One region of the Arthrobacter sp. 01N444 genome, then DNA from elsewhere that is predicted to be linked to it. Evidence: riboswitches for the same ligand, from Rfam matches in the RefSeq annotation. Region 1 holds a riboswitch; each other region holds the start of a gene.
What was found. Region 1 has a riboswitch for S-adenosylmethionine ahead of AC1DKN_RS13795 (bifunctional o-acetylhomoserine/o-acetylserine sulfhydrylase). Riboswitches for the same ligand answer to the same signal wherever they lie in the genome.
Positions count from the first base shown of each region.

Region 2: linked by a shared signal. The riboswitch ahead of AC1DKN_RS15210 (DUF1737 domain-containing protein) and the one ahead of AC1DKN_RS13795 (bifunctional o-acetylhomoserine/o-acetylserine sulfhydrylase) in region 1 are both predicted to bind S-adenosylmethionine.
Region 3: linked by a shared signal. The riboswitch ahead of AC1DKN_RS08820 (methionine ABC transporter ATP-binding protein) and the one ahead of AC1DKN_RS13795 (bifunctional o-acetylhomoserine/o-acetylserine sulfhydrylase) in region 1 are both predicted to bind S-adenosylmethionine.
Region 4: linked by a shared signal. The riboswitch ahead of AC1DKN_RS11305 (aminotransferase class V-fold PLP-dependent enzyme) and the one ahead of AC1DKN_RS13795 (bifunctional o-acetylhomoserine/o-acetylserine sulfhydrylase) in region 1 are both predicted to bind S-adenosylmethionine.

Region 1 is NZ_JBFTRB010000011.1:99,723-103,949, forward strand. Features, by position in the region: gene AC1DKN_RS13795 (bifunctional o-acetylhomoserine/o-acetylserine sulfhydrylase) at 168-1,484, opposite strand; SAM riboswitch class IV at 1,546-1,661, opposite strand; gene AC1DKN_RS13800 (VOC family protein) at 1,831-2,469, shown strand; gene AC1DKN_RS13805 (CPBP family intramembrane glutamic endopeptidase) at 2,644-3,411, opposite strand; gene AC1DKN_RS13810 (histidine phosphatase family protein) at 3,512-4,192, shown strand.
Region 2 is NZ_JBFTRB010000014.1:16,267-20,493, reverse strand. Features, by position in the region: gene AC1DKN_RS15220 (O-succinylhomoserine sulfhydrylase) at 1-975, opposite strand, end outside; gene AC1DKN_RS15215 (rhodanese-like domain-containing protein) at 976-1,395, opposite strand; gene AC1DKN_RS15210 (DUF1737 domain-containing protein) at 1,392-1,700, opposite strand; SAM riboswitch class IV at 1,728-1,841, opposite strand; gene AC1DKN_RS15205 (ATP-grasp domain-containing protein) at 2,161-3,114, shown strand; gene AC1DKN_RS15200 (aminodeoxychorismate lyase) at 3,187-4,155, opposite strand.
Region 3 is NZ_JBFTRB010000005.1:247,286-251,512, reverse strand. Features, by position in the region: gene acs (acetate--CoA ligase) at 1-971, opposite strand, end outside; gene AC1DKN_RS08825 (CoA-binding protein) at 1,279-1,704, shown strand; SAM riboswitch class I at 1,802-1,892, shown strand; gene AC1DKN_RS08820 (methionine ABC transporter ATP-binding protein) at 2,032-2,841, shown strand; gene AC1DKN_RS08815 (methionine ABC transporter permease) at 2,834-3,499, shown strand; gene AC1DKN_RS08810 (LLM class flavin-dependent oxidoreductase) at 3,546-4,227, shown strand, end outside.
Region 4 is NZ_JBFTRB010000008.1:22,065-26,291, forward strand. Features, by position in the region: gene rsgA (ribosome small subunit-dependent GTPase A) at 1-716, shown strand, start outside; gene hisN (histidinol-phosphatase) at 793-1,623, shown strand; SAM riboswitch class IV at 1,701-1,814, shown strand; gene AC1DKN_RS11305 (aminotransferase class V-fold PLP-dependent enzyme) at 1,849-3,288, shown strand; gene AC1DKN_RS11310 (class I SAM-dependent methyltransferase) at 3,426-4,181, shown strand.

The sequences.
Region 1 (4,227 bases):
AACGGGGTGCGGAAATGACGAAGATTATGACTTCCATGTGACAGCCGGACCCGTCAGCACCGCAGACTCCCCACCTTTGACAGCCGTGGCCGGCGGGTCGCCCCGAAGTGCCGGCGATTCCCGGTGTCATGCCCGCAAAGGTGGGGAAATTCGGCGTGGGCTTCGGCCTAGACGGACTTGGCCGCGCGGAATCCGGCGTCGAGGTCCGCGAGGATGTCGTCAATGTGCTCCAGTCCCACCGAAAGCCTCACCAGCCCGGGGTTCACCCCGGCGATCACCTGCTGTTCGGGCGAGAGCTGGCTGTGTGTGGTCGACGCCGGATGGATCACGAGCGACCGGACATCGCCGATGTTCGCGACGTGCGAGTGCAGTTCGAGGGCATCGACGAACCGCTTGCCGGCCTCCGCTCCCCCGGCAATGTTGAACGCCACGACGGCGCCGGTCCCCTTGGGCCCGTACTTGCGGCCGCGCTCGTACCAGGGGCTGGACGGCAGCCCGGCGTAGGCGACCGATTCGACGTCGTCCCGCCCCTCCAGCCATTGCGCCACCTTCGTGGCGTTGGCCACGTGGCGCTCGACGCGCAGGCTCAGCGTTTCGATGCCCTGGGCGATGAGGAACGCGTTGAACGGGGACACCGCGGAGCCGAGGTCGCGCAGGAGCTGGACCCGGGCCTTGAGGATGTAGGAGAGATTCGCGCCCAGCGCGCCGCCCGCTCCGAGGTCGCGGGCGTAGACCAGGCCGTTGTAGGTGGGGTCGGGGGTGTTGAAGCCGGGGAACCGCTCCGGGTCCTTCCCGAAGTCGAAGTTGCCGGAGTCCACGATCACGCCGGCGATCGCGGCGCCGTGCCCGCCCAGGTACTTGGTGGCGGAATGGACCACGATGTCCGCGCCCCACTCGATCGGCCGGATCAGGTAGGGGGTGGAGAGCGTGTTGTCGACAACCAGCGGCACGCCGGCCTCGTGCGCCACCCGGGAGACGCCCTCGATGTCCAGGACGTCCTGGCGGGGGTTGGAGACCACTTCGCCGAAGAACAGCTTGGTGTTGGGCTGGACGGCGTCCCGCCACTGGTCCAGGTTGTCCGGGTCCGCCACGAAGGTCACGGAGATGCCGAACTTCTTCAGCGTGTGCGCGAGCAGGTTGTAGGTTCCGCCATAGAGGCTGGGGCTGGCCACCACATGGTCCCCGGCCTCGGCGATATTGAGGATGGCGAACGTCTCGGCGGCCTGGCCGGAGCTGAGCAGCAGCGCCGCGAGACCGCCTTCCAGGCTGGCGACGCGCTGTTCGACGGCGTCCTGGGTCGGGTTGCCGATCCGGGTGTAGATGGGCGCGAGCTCGGCGAGCGCAAAGCGGTTCGCGGCGCTTTCGGCGCTGGGGAACACGAACGACGTCGTCTGGTAGATAGGCAGGGAACGCGCGCCGGTGGCGCTGTCCGGCTCCTGGCCGGCGTGGATCTGGCGGGTTTCAAAGGACCAGGCGTTGGACATTGGTGCTCCTCGAGTCACTGGGCACAGCACCGGCCTGGGCTTTCGGCCCGAACCGGAACAGGCGCCGCGCTTGCCCTCCGGCGGGCGCCGGACGGCCAGGTCTTCACCCGGGGCACCCCACCGCGATACGAGGGTTGCCGGCCAGCAAGCCGGGGCTGTGCACTGGCACTCATGACCTGACTTCAGTGTAGGAATGGCGGCGGAGCCCTGGATAGCTTTGTGACGAAGATGAAGACGGCCGCCGTGACGGAGCATCCGGGGCGCCGCGTTCCGCGCCCCAGGACGTCCCATGACGGTTAGGGGAGCCTAAGCTGAGAGGTCCATCACAAAGTGCCAAGATGATGGCATGCGCATGGATCACGTCTCTTACGCCTGTGAACACGATGGCTTGGCAGCCACCACTGAACGTATTGCGTCTGCCCTCGGCGTTGAAGCCGTGAAGGGTGGAGTGCACCCCCGTTTCGGGACACGCAACATGATTATCCCGCTCGCGGGACACAAGTACCTGGAAGTCGTGGAGGTCCTGAACCACCCGGCCTCCGACAAGGCCCCGTTCGGCCAGGCCGTCCGGGCACGCTCCGAGGCCGGCGGCGGCTGGATGGGCTGGTGCGTCGAGGTTGACGACCTGGCCCCGTTCGAGGAGCGGCTCGGCCGCGCCGCCGTCAACGGCAACCGGAAGTTTCCCGACGGCCGCGAATTGGTCTGGAAGCAGATCGGCATCCTGGGGCTCATCGCCGACCCCCAGGTGCCATACATGCTCAAGTGGGAGGGCGACCCGGAGTTGCACCCGTCCAACGCCTACGCGAGCGATGTCAAGATGTCCGCACTGACCATTGCCGGTTCGGCCGAGCGCGTCACGGAGTGGCTGGGCGAACCGGTTGAAAAGCCGCTCGAAGACGTCGCCGTGAACTGGATCGCGCCGCACGGTACTCCCGGCATCCTCTCTGTCACCTTCGAGACCGCCTCCGGAGCGGTCACGATCTAACGCTCCACCTGCCCCACGCTTCGGCCGCCATCTCTTAGGTGCCAACGATGTCACCTAGGAGACGGCGGCCGAGATCATTTAAGGCCTGCTCCTAAAAGCAACGCGAGGCCACTTCGCGCCCGTCCGGGGGCTCCGGATGGGCCCGAAGGGACCCCGCCTTGCTTTGCGGGGAACTCAGCCCAAGCCCACGGCCTTGCCGAACAGGCTGAACCCCACGAACGCCACGGTGTCCAGGATGGCGTGGGCGATCACCAGCGGCATCACCCGTTTGGTCCGGATGTAGACCAGCGCGAAGACGACGCCCATCACCGCGTTGCCGATGAACGGCCCGAACCCCTGGTACAGGTGATAGCTGCCGCGGAGCAGGGCGCTGGCGGCGATGGCCGCCGGCACGCTCCAGCCCAGTTTCCCGAGCCGGTCCAGCAGGTACGCCACCACAATCACTTCCTCGACCACCGCGTGCCGGATCGCGGACAGGACCAGCACCGGCACGGTCCACCAGTACGCGTCCAGGGCACTGGGGATGATCGCCGTCGTGATCCCCAGCGCCCGGCCGGCGGCGTAGAGCCCCAGGGACGGAATGCCGATGAGCGCGGCGAGTCCGAGACCCTGCAGGAGGTCCTTGCCGGGCCGGGCGAAGTCGAAGCCGATCCTTCGGAACGCCGAGGTTCCGCGCTCACCGGCCGGCCAGTGTTCGGTGAGGAAATAGATCACGAGGGCCACCGGGACCAGGGCGAAGATGATGTCCAGCAACTGGTAGGTGAGGTCGAAGTATTCGCGTGCGCTCTGTGAGCGGTTCAGGGTGGATGTCCCCTGGGCCAGCGGCGCCGTGGTCATCTTGTCCAGCAACTGCACCAGGGAGTAGATCGCGGACTGCCCGAGCGACAACCCCAGGACAATCAACACTTCGAACCGCAACCGACGGCGGGAGGGAACCAACATGGTTCTATCTTGCCTGCACTTGCCGATAGTTTGCTGGTGCCCGCGTGGTGCCGGCCGCGCCGGCACCCCCGGCTTTTTGGGAGCCCTATGCTTGGGGATTATGAGTGCGCCCCGGAAAATCATCATGATCCGGCACGGCCAGTCTGCCGCCAATGCCGACACCTCGATCTACAACCGTGTTCCGGACTACCGGATCCCGTTGACCGCGCTGGGCCTGGAGCAGGCCACCGCGGCCGGGGAGGAGGTCCGGCGCCAGCTGGACGGCCGCCCGGTGTGCGTCTACGTCTCCCCCTACCTGCGCGCCTACCAGACCCTCGAGGCGCTGAATCTCGGCCCGCTCGTGGAGCGGGTGATCGAGGAACCGCGCCTGCGCGAACAGGACTGGGCCAACTTTCAGATCGCCGGCGACATCGAGGACCAGAAGGAGCTCCGCAACGCCTACGGGCACTTCTTCTACCGCTTCCGCGAGGGCGAGTCCGGTTCCGATGTGTATGACAGGATTTCTTCCTTCATGGAAACCCTGCACCGGCACTGGTCCCGGCCCGGCTATGCCCCGAACGCGCTGTTTGTGACGCACGGATTGACCATGCGGCTGTTCTGCATGCGCTGGTTCCACTGGTCGGTGGAATATTTCGAGTCCCTGAATAACCCCGAGAACGCCGAGGTCCGCACCCTGCTGCGCACTTCGCACGGCAAGTACGAGCTCGACAAGCCCTTCACGCAGTGGGAGAAGAGGCGCGTGGACGAGACCGTCCTCGACGCACCGCCCATGATGTTCTAGGGCGGCCCGTCCGGAGCCGGAGCCAGCCAGGTCAG
Region 2 (4,227 bases), on a different contig from region 1:
CGTGCGCCCGGGGGAGGGCTGCAGCTCCAGGGTGAGCACGGTCCCGCCGGCCTTCATCTGCTGCCCTGCGAGCGGGTACTGCGGGTGGGACGGCAGCAGCGGGTACTTTACCCAGCCGACCGCGGGCTGTCCCTCGAGCCATTCGGCCAGCCGCAGCGCGGAGGCCGAGGAATGGTTGACGCGCAGGGCCATGGTCTCCAGGCCCTTGGTGAGCACCCAGGCGTTGAACGCCGAAAGCGCCGGACCGGTGTGCCGCATGAGCTGCTTGACGGGCCCGTCGATGAATTCCTTGGTGCCCAGGATGGCCCCGCCCAGGACGCGGCCCTGGCCGTCGATGTGCTTGGTGCCGGAGTAGACCACCACGTCCGCGCCGAGGTCGCCGCAGCGCTGGAGCAGCGGGGTGGCGAAGACGTTGTCAACCACCACCGTGGCGCCGGCCGCGTGCGCCAGTTTGCTCACGGCGGCGATGTCCACGATTTCCTGCATCGGGTTCGACGGCGACTCGAAGAACACCGCCGTGGTCGGCTCGGACAGCGCGGATTTCCACTGCTCCAGGTCCGGGCCGTCCACGAAGACCGTCTCGACACCCCAGCGCGGCAGGATTTCGTTGAGGATCACGAAGCACGAGCCGAACAGCGAGCGGGCCGCGACCACCCGGTCGCCGGCCGCCAACAGCGCGCCCAGGGCGGTGAAGACGGCGGACATGCCGGACGCCGTCGCGAAACACGCCTCCGTTCCCTCGAGCAGCCGGAGCCGCTCCTGGAAGGTGGCGACGGAGGGGTTGCCGTAGCGGGAGTAGACGAAGCGCTCGTCCTCACCGGTGAAGGCGCGCTCGGCGGCAGCCGCGGACTCGTAGACGAATCCTGAGTTGAGGAAGATCGGCTCGGTGGTTTCCTGGAAGCCGGTGCGGTCAAGGCCGCCACGGACGGCCTGGGTGTCGGCCGCCCAGCCGGCGGCGTCGGGATTGAAAGTCACTTAGATCTTTCCGAGGTTGGTGGGCAGGCCGCGGTTCTTCCAGCCATTGACGGTGCGTTCGCCAAAGCGGTCGGTCTCGCCTTCGAAGCCCTCAAGGACGTTGTACGAGGTGTAGCCGGCGGCCGTCGCGGCCGTCGCGGCCGCGATCGACCGGGCCCCGGAACGGCAAAGGAACACCAGTTCGACGGCGGTGTCCTCCGGCGCCTGCTGCCTTAGCTGTTCCACGAAGTGCGGGTTCGGCGTGCCGCCGGCGAGGTTCCACTGGATGAAGAGCGGATCGTTGCGGCTCTCGCCCGCGGCCGCGGTGTCCGGGATGCCGATGTGGGCCCATTCGCCCTCGGTCCGGACATCCACCAGGATGGCTCCGGCCTCCAGCTTGGCCCACGCCTCCTGCGGGCTGACGTCTCCGGCGTAGCTCATGCGTGGCCCGCGAAGGCCCCGTCGGCGCCAAATTCGTCGGCGTCGAGCTCATCAACCGCATTGGCCACGGCGGCGTCCGCACTGGCAATCGCGGCCGGCAGGACCAGCGCCTGCGCCACGATCACGGTGCTTCCGTTGAAGCTGGCGGCGGGGCTTCCATGCAGCACGTAGCCCTCGGCCAGGGCGGCTGACACCCGCTCGCAAAAGGCGCGGTCATCCGCCCCGGTGAACAGGCGGTAGGCCAGCCTCTCCTCGCCCCCGGATGCTGAACCGGGTGCTGTGCCGGGTGCGGCTGTTGTGGGTATTGACGTGTCGGGCACGACGGATCTCCTCTTTCACGCTTGCAGCTCGAATTCTCGAATGCCGAGTATTCACCTGAGGCACCCCGCCGCGAAAGGGAGGGTTGCCGACCGGCCAGTCAGGGCTTGGCACCGGTTCTCATTACTCCCCAAAAACGTAACACCTGCGACGCCGGCCCGCACCGCCGCCGTCGTCATGTTCCGTAACCGGACCGCGGCCCGGGCGAGTAGTGGCGGGCTCCAGTTTCGGGTACAGCCCACTCGTGTCTGCCGGGACGATTCGCCGTTTACTGGGGGGGATTAGGTCCGACGAGTCGGCCGGAGCTGCAGGTGATTCGAGCAATGTGCGAATCAAGCAGTCCCGGAATCGACTCGTCTGTCCATCAACAAGCTGTCTGGGAATCGGTGGCTGGAACGGTCGGAGCCGCAGCCGCGGTCCGGCCGGTGACGGCGGAATGGAGCAATCGTGGGCCCGCGCATACTCGTTACCGGGATTACAAGCGCCGCCGGACGGGCCGTCGCGGCCCAGCTCGAAGCCCGGGGCCTCCCGTACCTCGGCTCCGACGCCCGTGCCGACACCCGCCAGGCCGGGGAGGCTCCCGCCGCCGCGGTCAGGCTCCTGCCGGCGACGAACCCGGACATGGTCCTGGACCTGCGCCGGGTGGTGGACCGCGAAGCCATCAACGTCATCATTCCGACCCTCACCGTGGAACTCCCGGTCCTGGCCGCGGCCCGCGCGGGATTCGCCCAGGACGTGCGGATCATCGTGGCCGACCCCGCCGCGGTGGCCCTCGCCAACGACCACCTGTTCACCACCTGGGCGCTGCAAGCCACCGGCATCCCGGTGCCCCGGTTCGCGGTTCCGGGCGACCTCGCCGCCGCGCCGGCTTCCCTCGCCGGCCTCAGCGGCCCCGTGGTGGTCAAGCCGCGGGTCTTCAAAGGCTCCCATGGTATCCACCTGCTGGCCGGAACCGACTCCGTTAGCTGGAAGAACATGCCGGCGGGGCAACTGGTCCAGGAATTTATCCCGGGCGCCGACTATGTGTGCCTGGTGTTCGGCACCCCGGCACGCAACGCGATGGCGCCGGTGGCGGTGGTCCTCGAGAAGACCAGGACTCCGTATGGACGCGCCGGCAGCGACGAGGTCAGCCGCAGGGTGCCGGCGAACCAGGCCGGGGATGTGCGCAAGCTGGGCCTGGCCGCCGTCCGCACGCTCGGGCTGACCGGGCCGGTCCAGGTCCAGATCCGCCGCCGCACCGACGGAACGCCCGTGGTGCTGGGTGTCTGCGCGACCCTGGGGGAGAACAGCACCTGGGCCCCGGAAATGCTCGACGCCGTGCTCGCAACGTTCATGCTCCCGGCGTTCAACCCGGCCTCGTTCCGCCTGTGCCCGGCAGTGCCCGCGGACGCCCTGGGGTGAGCGCAACACCAACGCGGGGTCACTTACGGCCCATCCGGGGACATGGGATGGGCCGTAACTGACCCCGCGTTGCTATTCGATGGTCGCGAAGAGGGCGTTGAGTTCGGCCGTGAGTTGGCGCCGGAGTTCCGGGGTGCCGATTTCCTGCCCGTCGATGTGGTTGACCGGGGCCAGGAGCCGGATGCTGGAGATCAGCCAGACCGCGTCGGCGTCCAGCAGGTCCTTCGGCTCCAGCGGGCCGTAACCCAGCTCCCAGCCGGCGGCCTTGGCGGCGGTGAACAGGGCGCCCTGTGATGTGCCGGGCAGGATGCCGCTGTCCAGCTGGGGCGTGATGAGCCGCCGGATGGTGCGGACGCCGCCGGCGCCGTCGTCCAAGGTTTCCAGGTGGGCCAGCAGAACGGTCGACGTCGGACCTTCCAGCACCCGGCCATCCGCGGACGTGAAGATGACGTCGTCGGCGCCCTGCCGGTGGGCGTAGCGCAGCGCCGCCATGTTCACGGCGTAGGAAAGGGTCTTGGCGCCGAGCAGGAGCCACGGGGCGCGCTCGCCGACTTCACTGTCGTAGCCGCGGTCGAGCAGGATGACGTCGATCCCGGTCTCGCGCTGCCGCCGTCCCGCGGCCGCCGGGGCGGAGGCCTGGACCCAGCACGTGGGGGCAGCCGCGCCCTCCGGCCCGCGGGTGACAATCAGCTTCACCACCACCTCGTCCTGCTCCGTGCCGACCGTTGCAGCCGCGGCGGGTTCCTGCCCCCGGAACTCGCGGATGGCGGTTTCCACCGCCCGCCGCCATGCGTCCTCGGCGGGGATGTCCAGCTCCAGAAGCCGGGCAGAGCCCGCCAGCCGGGTCAGGTGCGCCTGTATCTTGCGGGGCCTGCCGCCGACGGCCAGGAGGGATTCGAAAACACCGTCGCCGCGGGTGGCGCCCAGGTCCGTGGCCATCAGCTGCGGCTGCGACGCGTCGGCAACGCGGCCGCCGTCGAACGCCGGGTCGAGGAAGACCAGAACGGTCGCGGGCGCGGGAACAGGGGCAGGAGTGGTCATGGCTAAAGCTTAGTCTCGGTGGTCCCGGGATAGGATTTGGTCACTGCCCGTTCGGAACTGTTCCGCGTGGCT
Region 3 (4,227 bases), on a different contig from region 1:
TCGTGAGTCTCGGAGGCGGTGCCGACGGCGTCGTGCCACCACACATCGCGGCCGGCGGTCATCGGGACGGTGTCCAGCTCGTCCGCGGGAGTGGTCCGGTTGACCACCAGGACGTGTTCGATGGCGTTGTCGCCGGAGACGGCGGCGTCCGCGTTGTCCTTGACCGGTACGGCGGTGCCGCGGCGGAACTGGCCGTCGGTGGTGACCAGGAGCTTGGCGCCGGTGTCCTCCACCCGGAACTTCAGGGCCTCGGCGGAGAATCCGCCGAAGACCAGGGAATGGATGGCACCGATCCGGGCCACTGCGAGGGTGATGATCACGGTTTCGGGGATGACGGGGAGGTAGATGACCACCCGGTCGCCCTTGGTGATGCCGAGATCCAGGAGGGCATTTGCGGCTTTGGAGACCTCGCGCTGGAGTCCGGCGTAGGTGACGGCACGGCGGTCGCCGGGCTCGCCCTCAAAGTGCAGGGCCACCTTGTCTCCGCGCCCCGCCGCTACGTGGCGGTCGACGCAGTTGTAGGCGACATTGAGCCTGCCCCCTTCGAACCAGGTGATCTGCGGTCCGGTGCCGGCCTCGACGTCGGCCGGGACCCGGCGGTGCGCGGTGTGCCAGGGCTTGGTTTGCTCCGTCGCGCCGCCGGGCAGGTCCGCCCAGTCGAGGCGGAGAGCCTGGGTTTCCCAGAACGCAACCGTCTCTGCCTGGACAGTTCCCGCGGTCGCGGCGCCGCCGTGCCGGGGAAGGTGGTTTCCGAAGGTGGTGCTGCGGTGACGCGCCGGCCCATCGGCGGGGACGCCGTGCACTGCGCCGTCCGTGGACTCGTTCAGGGACCATCCCGAAGAGCCGCGAGAGGAGCCGGGCGCGTCACGCAGCCCTGCTTCGTTCGCCGTCGCGTCCGAAGTGGTTTGGGGGAATGCCTCGGACGCAGGCCGGGCAAAGGTGGGCAGAGCGGAAGAATTCTCAGGGGTCATTGCTGCACTCCATCGGTCCTGGCAGTAGCACCCTTGGTTGCTCCGGCTCCCTCGAATTTCACCGAAGGAGGGCGGAGCGGTGGCGTGGGAATGGTCGTCCCACGTCACCGGGGGGTTGCTGCGGCGTCATCGATCCAGGTCTCTCGGCCGCTCGGGATGGTCACTACCTACTAGAACTTCAGATGCACGATTCCGCAAAATCGGCGTCCGGGAGCGCCGTAATATTCGTTCACCCGGCGTGGGTCCGACCCAAATCATTCATTTATTCGACAATTGCCCGGAAAGGTCGCAGGAGTAAGGTTGATGCATGGCCCATGTTAACGATCCGGCAGTCATTGACCGCCTCATGCGAACCAAAGGCACGTGGGCGGTGGTCGGCCTCACCACCAACGAATGGCGCTCGGCGTATGAGGTCTCCCTCTATGTCCGGGACCGGATGGGCATGACCATCATTCCGGTCAACCTTCCGGGCGACGATGTCCACGGCGAGAAGGGGTACCGTTCCCTGTCTGACATCCCGGCGGAGAAGCACCCGATCGACGTCGTGGACTGCTTCGTCAACTCCCACAGGGTGGGCGCAGTCATAGACGAGGCCATCGCAGTAGGCGCCAAGGCCGTCTGGCTGCAGCTGGGCGTCTTCGACGACGCCGCGACGGACCGGGCCAGGGCCGCCGGGCTGGACGTCGTCGTGAACGCGTGCCCCGCCCGCGAAGGCTGGCGCGTGGGCATCTAACGGCCCGGGAATGACGATCAACAGATCGGGAAGAGTCGGTTACAAAATGTGACCGGCTTTTTCTGTATCCGGCCTCCTGCCGTGTGAGATGGACTCGTAACCATCCCGAGCGGCTGAGAGATCTGGCTCCGTGACGCCGCAGCAACCCCCTCCTTTGAGGACGGTGCTACCGCCAGGACCGATGGAGAACCACTGTGTTCTGAGGCTCCCCGGCTTCGCTCAGCGCTGCCCGGAAGCCAGGACCCAGGGCTTTCCTCGGGCGAGCCCGGAGGAAATCATGAACACGCAGACAGCGGCAGCGCCGCGGCCCCGAGCAGGTGGGGGCCTGTGATCGAGATCCAGAACGTCAGCACGTCATTCGGTTCGGCCGCGGGACCTTTCACGGCCGTCGATGACGTCAGCCTGCACATCAGGCGGGGCACCATCCAGGGCATCATCGGGTTCTCCGGCGCCGGCAAATCCACGCTGCTGCGCAACATCAACCTCCTCGAGCGCCCGACGTCGGGCCGCGTCCTGGTGGACGGCGTGGACCTGGTGACCCTGTCCGACGCCGAGCTCCGGACCAAGCGGCATGACATCGGCATGATTTTCCAGCACTTCAATCTCCTCAACAACCTCACAGCCCAGGAAAATGTGGAGCTGTCCCTGAAGTTCGCCGGCGTCGGGAAGGCGGAACGCCGGCGGCGGGCCGCCGAAACCCTGGAAATCGTGGACCTCGCCGACAAAGCGGGAACGTATCCGGCCAAACTCTCCGGGGGCCAGAAACAGCGGGTGGCGATCGCCCGCGCCCTTGCCACCGGGCCCAAAGTGCTGCTCTGTGACGAGCCGACGTCGGCCGTGGATCCCCGGACGACGTCATCGGTCCTGCAATACCTGGCCGACGTCAACGCCGAATTCGGCATCACAATCGTGGTGGTCACCCACGAGATGAATGTCATCAAGGCCATCGCGGACAACGTCGCGGTCATGGAAGAAGGCCGGGTGGTGGAGCAGCTCGACCTCGCCGAACTCCAGCGCCCCGGTTTCCACCCGGCGACGTCGATCGGCCGCTACCTGGTCTCCGATGAGATCCAGCTGGACCGCTCCGGGAGGGGCACCCACACCACAGCCGCGTCGGAGGGCCTGATCAATGTTTGACCGCATCCTGGAAGTCCTGCCCGAAATCGGCGTCGCCATGGGACAGACCCTCACCATGCTGCTGGTGGCCATCCCGCTGGCGGTGCTGCTCGGGACACCGCTGGGTGTCCTGCTCTACACCATCGGTCCCAACGGGCTCAAGCACAGGCCAAAGCTGCACCGGGTCCTGGACGGGCTGGTCAACCTGCTCCGCTCGTTCCCGTTCCTGATCCTGCTGATCGCGATCATTCCCGTGACCAGGTTCATTGTCGGCACGACCATCGGCACGGCCGCCGTCATTGTCCCGCTGACCCTCAACGCCATTCCGTATTTCGCCCGCTTCGTGGAACAGAACCTGAGCCAGCTCGGCGGCGGAGTGGTCGAAGCGGCACGGTCCATGGGCGCCAGCCGGTCCCAGATCGTCCGGGACGTCCTGATTGTGGAGGCGAAGCCCGGACTCGTCAGCTCCATCACCATCATGACCGTCAGCTTCATCTCCTACTCGGCGATGGCCGGACTGGTGGGCGGCGGCGGAATCGGCGACTTCGCCATCCGGTACGGCTATTACCGCTACGAAACGCCGCTCATGATCACCGCCATTGTCCTGATGATCCTGCTGGTCACCATCGTTCAGCTGGGCGGATCCTATGTTGCCCGGCGCCTGGACAAGCGCCTCTGAGCGCCGGCAGCACCCTCGTCCCACCTCCCACAGCGGAAAGCACCCCATGACTTCAACGCCCAGTACCCGTTTCGACGGACCCCGCCCGCGCCTGCTGATCAGCGCCTTCGTGATGAACACGTCCAGCCACATCATGGGCGGCCAGTGGCGGCGCCCGGAAGCCCAGCAGCACCGGTTCAACGAACTCCAGCTCTGGATCGACCTGGCCCGCCAGCTCGAAGGCGCCAAGTTTGACGCGATCTTCTTCGCCGACGTCGTCGGTCTCTACGGCGACTACGACGGCGGGTGGGCATCGCTGCTGAAAAAGGGCCTGCAGGTGCCGTCCAACGACCCCCTCATCCTGCTGTCCGCGCTCGCCACGGGAACGCGGGAGATCGGGCTGGCCGCGACGTCGTCGGTGATTCAAAGCCATCCGTTCCAGTTCGCCCGGCAAATGTCCACGCTGGACCACATCAGCGGCGGCCGCGTGGCCTGGAACATCGTCACCAGCGTGCTGGAAAACGCGCACCGGAACTTCAACGCCACCGAGCTGACCAAGCATGACGAACGCTACGACTGGGCGGACGAATACGTCGAGGCCGCCTACAAATTGTGGGAAGGATCCTGGGAAGACGACGCGCTGCTCCGGGACAAGGCGACCGGGGTCCACGCGGACCCGGAGAAAGTCAGCAAGATCTACCACCGCGGGCCCCGGTACTCGATCGACGGACCCCACCTCGCGGCCCCTT
Region 4 (4,227 bases), on a different contig from region 1:
CCGCCAACCCCGAGCCGCGGACCGGTTTCATCGACCGCGCGCTGGTGGCCGCATACGACGCCGGCATTGAGCCGCTGCTGCTCGTCACCAAGGCAGACGTCAAGGATCCCGCCGAGCTGCTGTCCAACTACCAGCACCTCGACTTCCCCGTCATCATCTCCAAGACCGCCGACTCCGCCGCTTCCGGCATCGACGCCCGCTCCGACGACGGGCTCTCCGCCCGGCTCGACAAGGACGCGGTATCCCAGCTGCGCGACTACCTCGACGGCAAGGTCACCGTGATGCTGGGCCATTCCGGCGTCGGCAAGTCCACCATGGTCAACGCCCTGACCGGGGCCGAGCGGGCCACGGGAGGCGTGAACGCGGTAACCGGCCGCGGCCGCCACACGTCCTCCTCGGCACTGGCGCTCAAAGTCAACGATGCCCCGGCCGGCAGCTGGATCATCGACACCCCCGGCATCCGGTCCTTCGGCCTGGCCCACGTGGACCCGGACCGGATCCTGCGTTCCTTCCCGGACCTGGAACCGGGCACCGATGATTGCGAACGCGGCTGCAAGCATGACTCCACCGCCGTCAACTGCGGCGTCGACAAATGGGTTGCGGCCGGGCACGCGGGGCCCTCGGGACCGGCCAGGCTCGCGTCCCTGCGCCGGCTGCTGGGCACGGACCCGCGGATGGAAGCGCAGGAAACCAAGGAACTGGGCACCGTCTCCTAGCCGGACCCGCAACGGGGCGGCGGCGCCGTGCCGCGGCCTCCCGCCCGGCAGCCCGGTTTGACGGTAGTTTGGAACCATGAGCCAACCCGCTTCGAGCTACAACGATGACCTGCGCCTTGCCCATGTACTGGCAGATTCGGTCGATTCCCAGACCATGAGCCGCTTCAAGGCGCTCGACCTTCGGATCGAGACGAAGCCCGACCTCACACCCGTCACCGATGCCGACAAATCCGCGGAAGAGGCCATCCGCGGCCAGCTCTCCCGGTCACGTCCGCGTGACGCGGTCCTGGGCGAAGAGTTCGGCAGCTCGGGCCACGGTTCCCGCCGGTGGATCATCGACCCGATCGACGGCACGAAGAACTTTGTCCGCGGCGTCCCGGTCTGGGCCACCCTGATCGCCCTCGTCGATGAGGGCGAGCCGGTGGTCGGCGTCGTCAGCGCGCCGGCACTGGGCAAGCGCTGGTGGGCCGCCAAGGGTGCGGGCGCCTACACGGGCCGCTCGCTCGCCGCCGCCACACGGTTGAAGGTATCCAACGTCTCCAATCTCGAGGACGCCTCGCTGTCCTACTCCAGCCTTGGCGGCTGGAAGGAACGCGGGAACCTGGATGAGTTCCTGGGCCTGACCGAGGAAGTGTGGCGGACCCGCGCCTACGGTGACTTCTGGTCGTACTGCCTCGTGGCCGAGGGCGCCGTGGACATCGCCTGCGAACCCGAGCTGAATCTCTACGACATGGCCGCCCTGGTGCCGATTGTGACCGAGGCCGGCGGCCGCTTCACCTCGCTCGAAGGCGAGGACGGCCCCTTCGGCGGCAACGCCCTGGCCACCAATTCGATCCTGCACTCGGAAGTCCTCAAGCGGCTCAACCCCGGACTCGACGACCTCTTTCAGGCCCACCCGAACAACTGATCCGCGCCCGTAATATTCCGCTTCACAATCGGCGGCCGCCTTTTCCCCGGCTGCGCCGATGTCCTACGCTCGATGCAGGTCACGAGTGCCAGCGCTAAACCCCGGTTTGCTGGCCGGCAACCCTCCAGTCGCGGTGGGGTGCCCCGGGTGACGACCTGGCCGGTCCGGAACGGACCCGGCAAGCGCGGATTCCCACGGTGTGGGGTCCTGTTCGAGTGAGGTCCCATGACAACTGCCATTTTCCCCGTTGCCCCTGAATTCCATGCACGGCTTGCCCTCGCGGCCCGCCCGCTGGCAGCCGTCACCGGGGCCGAAATCCAGGCCCCGCTGATCACCGGCGGCCACGCGCGCTACGCCAACCTCGACTACGGCGCCTCCGCACCGGCCCTCTCCGTGGTCTCGGCCTACCTGAACGAAATCCTGCCGTACTACGCAAGCGTGCACCGCGGCGCCGGCTACGCATCACAGATCAGCACCTCCGTCTACGAGAACGCCCGGGACATCGTGCGGGACTTCGTGGGCGGCCGGCCCGGCGATTCCGTGATCTTCACGCGCAACACCACCGATTCCCTGAACCTGCTGGCCGGCTGCCTGCCGCTGCGCGACGGGCGGCCCGCGGGCGAGGTCCTCTACCTCGACATCGAACACCATGCCAACCTCCTGCCTTGGCAGAATGTCCCGCACCGCAGCGTCGTGGCCGCCGCCACCCTCGCGGCCACCGTGGACCGCCTGCGCGACGAACTCGCCCGCGGCGGCGTCAGCCTGCTGGCCGTCACCGGCGCCTCCAACGTCACCGGGGAGATCCTCCCGATCCGGACCCTGGCCGCACTGGCGCACGAATACGGCGCCAGGATCGTTGTCGACGCCGCGCAGCTCGCCCCGCACCGGCGGATCAATATCGCCGCGGACGACGTCGATTACCTCGCCTTCTCGGGGCACAAGCTGTACGCCCCGTTCGGCGCCGGCGTGCTGGTGGGGCGGACGGACTGGCTCGACGCCGGCACCCCGCACCTGGCCGGCGGCGGCGCGGTCCGCGATGCCCGGCTCGACTCCGTCAGCTGGACCACGGGACCTGCCCGGCACGAGGGCGGCTCGCCGAACGTCCTCGGCGCGGCGGCCCTCGCCCGCGCCACCCAGGTCATTGCGGCCCTGGACCCGGAGCAGTGGCAGGCCCACGAGGACGCCATCCGGTCCTTCCTCGTCGAGGGCCTCCAGGGCATCGAGGGAGTAACCGTGCACCGGATCTTTGCCGATTCGGCTTCCGATTCTTCCCCTGCTTCTTCCGCTGGAGGGGATCAGCCGGACACCGGCACGATCGGCGTCGTGAACTTTTCCGTGGAGGGCTACGACGCCGGACTGGTGGCCGCCTACCTGTCGGCCGAACACGGCATTGGCCTGCGCGACGGCCGCTTCTGCGCCCACCCGCTGCTCAAGCGGCTCGGCCTGCCCGCCGGCTCCCTGCGGGCCAGCTTCGGCCTCGGCTCACGGCTTGAGGACGCCGAACGCCTGCTGGCCGGCCTGCAGCAGCTGCGGCAGAACGGACTCGGCTGGGATTACGTGGTGGATGCCGGCCGCTGGGTGCCGGCCAACGATACCCGCAGCTATCCCCACTGGGCGCCGAACACCCCGGGCACCGCCGGCGCTGCGCCCTGCACCCTCGGCTAGGCAGGATCGGGGCCCGGCGCGGGTGCGGTAAATTCGAAAGGTATCTGAAACCAGCAGGACCTTCCCGAAGGAGATCGCACGTGGCAAGCGCCGGCCCCAGGCTCCACAGCGGAGTCAAGCCGCACAGCGGACCGAAACTGCACAGCGGACCGAAGCTGCACAGCGTGCGGCGCCAGGAACTCGGACAAAGCTTCCAGGACGGCGGGGAGCACTACGAGCGCGTCCGCCCCGGCTATCCGCAGGAGTCAGCCGACTGGCTGGTCCCGGCGGGGGCCAGGGACGCCGCGGACATTGGCGCGGGCACCGGGAAGTTCACCTCCCTTTTGGCGGAACGCGGACTGGGCACGGTGGCCGTGGACCCCTCTCCCGACATGCTCGGGCAGTTGCGCCGGACCCTGCCAGACGTCACCGCCATCGAGGGCAGCGCCGAGGACACCGGTCTCGAGCCGGAGTCCTTTGACCTGGTCACGGTCGCCCAGGCGTGGCACTGGTGCGACCCCGGCCTGGCAAGCGCCGAGATTGCCCGGATCCTGCGGCCGCACGGCGTGCTGGGTCTGATCTGGAACCAGCTGGACACCAGCGTGCCCTGGGTGCACCGGCTCTCCCGGATCATGCACGCCGGGGACGTCCACAAACCACACTTCCGTCCGGCCGTGGGCCCCGAGTTCACCGGGCTTGAGCGCCACCTGACGCGCTGGGAGGATTCCATCACGACGGAGGACATCCAGGAGCTGGCCAAGTCCCGCAGCTACTATCTCGCGGCATCGGACTCCACCCGGGCCAAGGTCACCGCCAACCTCCTCTGGTACCTGCACGAGCACCTGGGACATATGCCGGGCGAGGTGCTCCGGCTGCCCTACCTGACCCAGACGTGGCGGGCCTTCCGGGCCTGATGCACGCTCACCCCGGATTCCCCCGGATTGCACGCAGCGCCCGCCG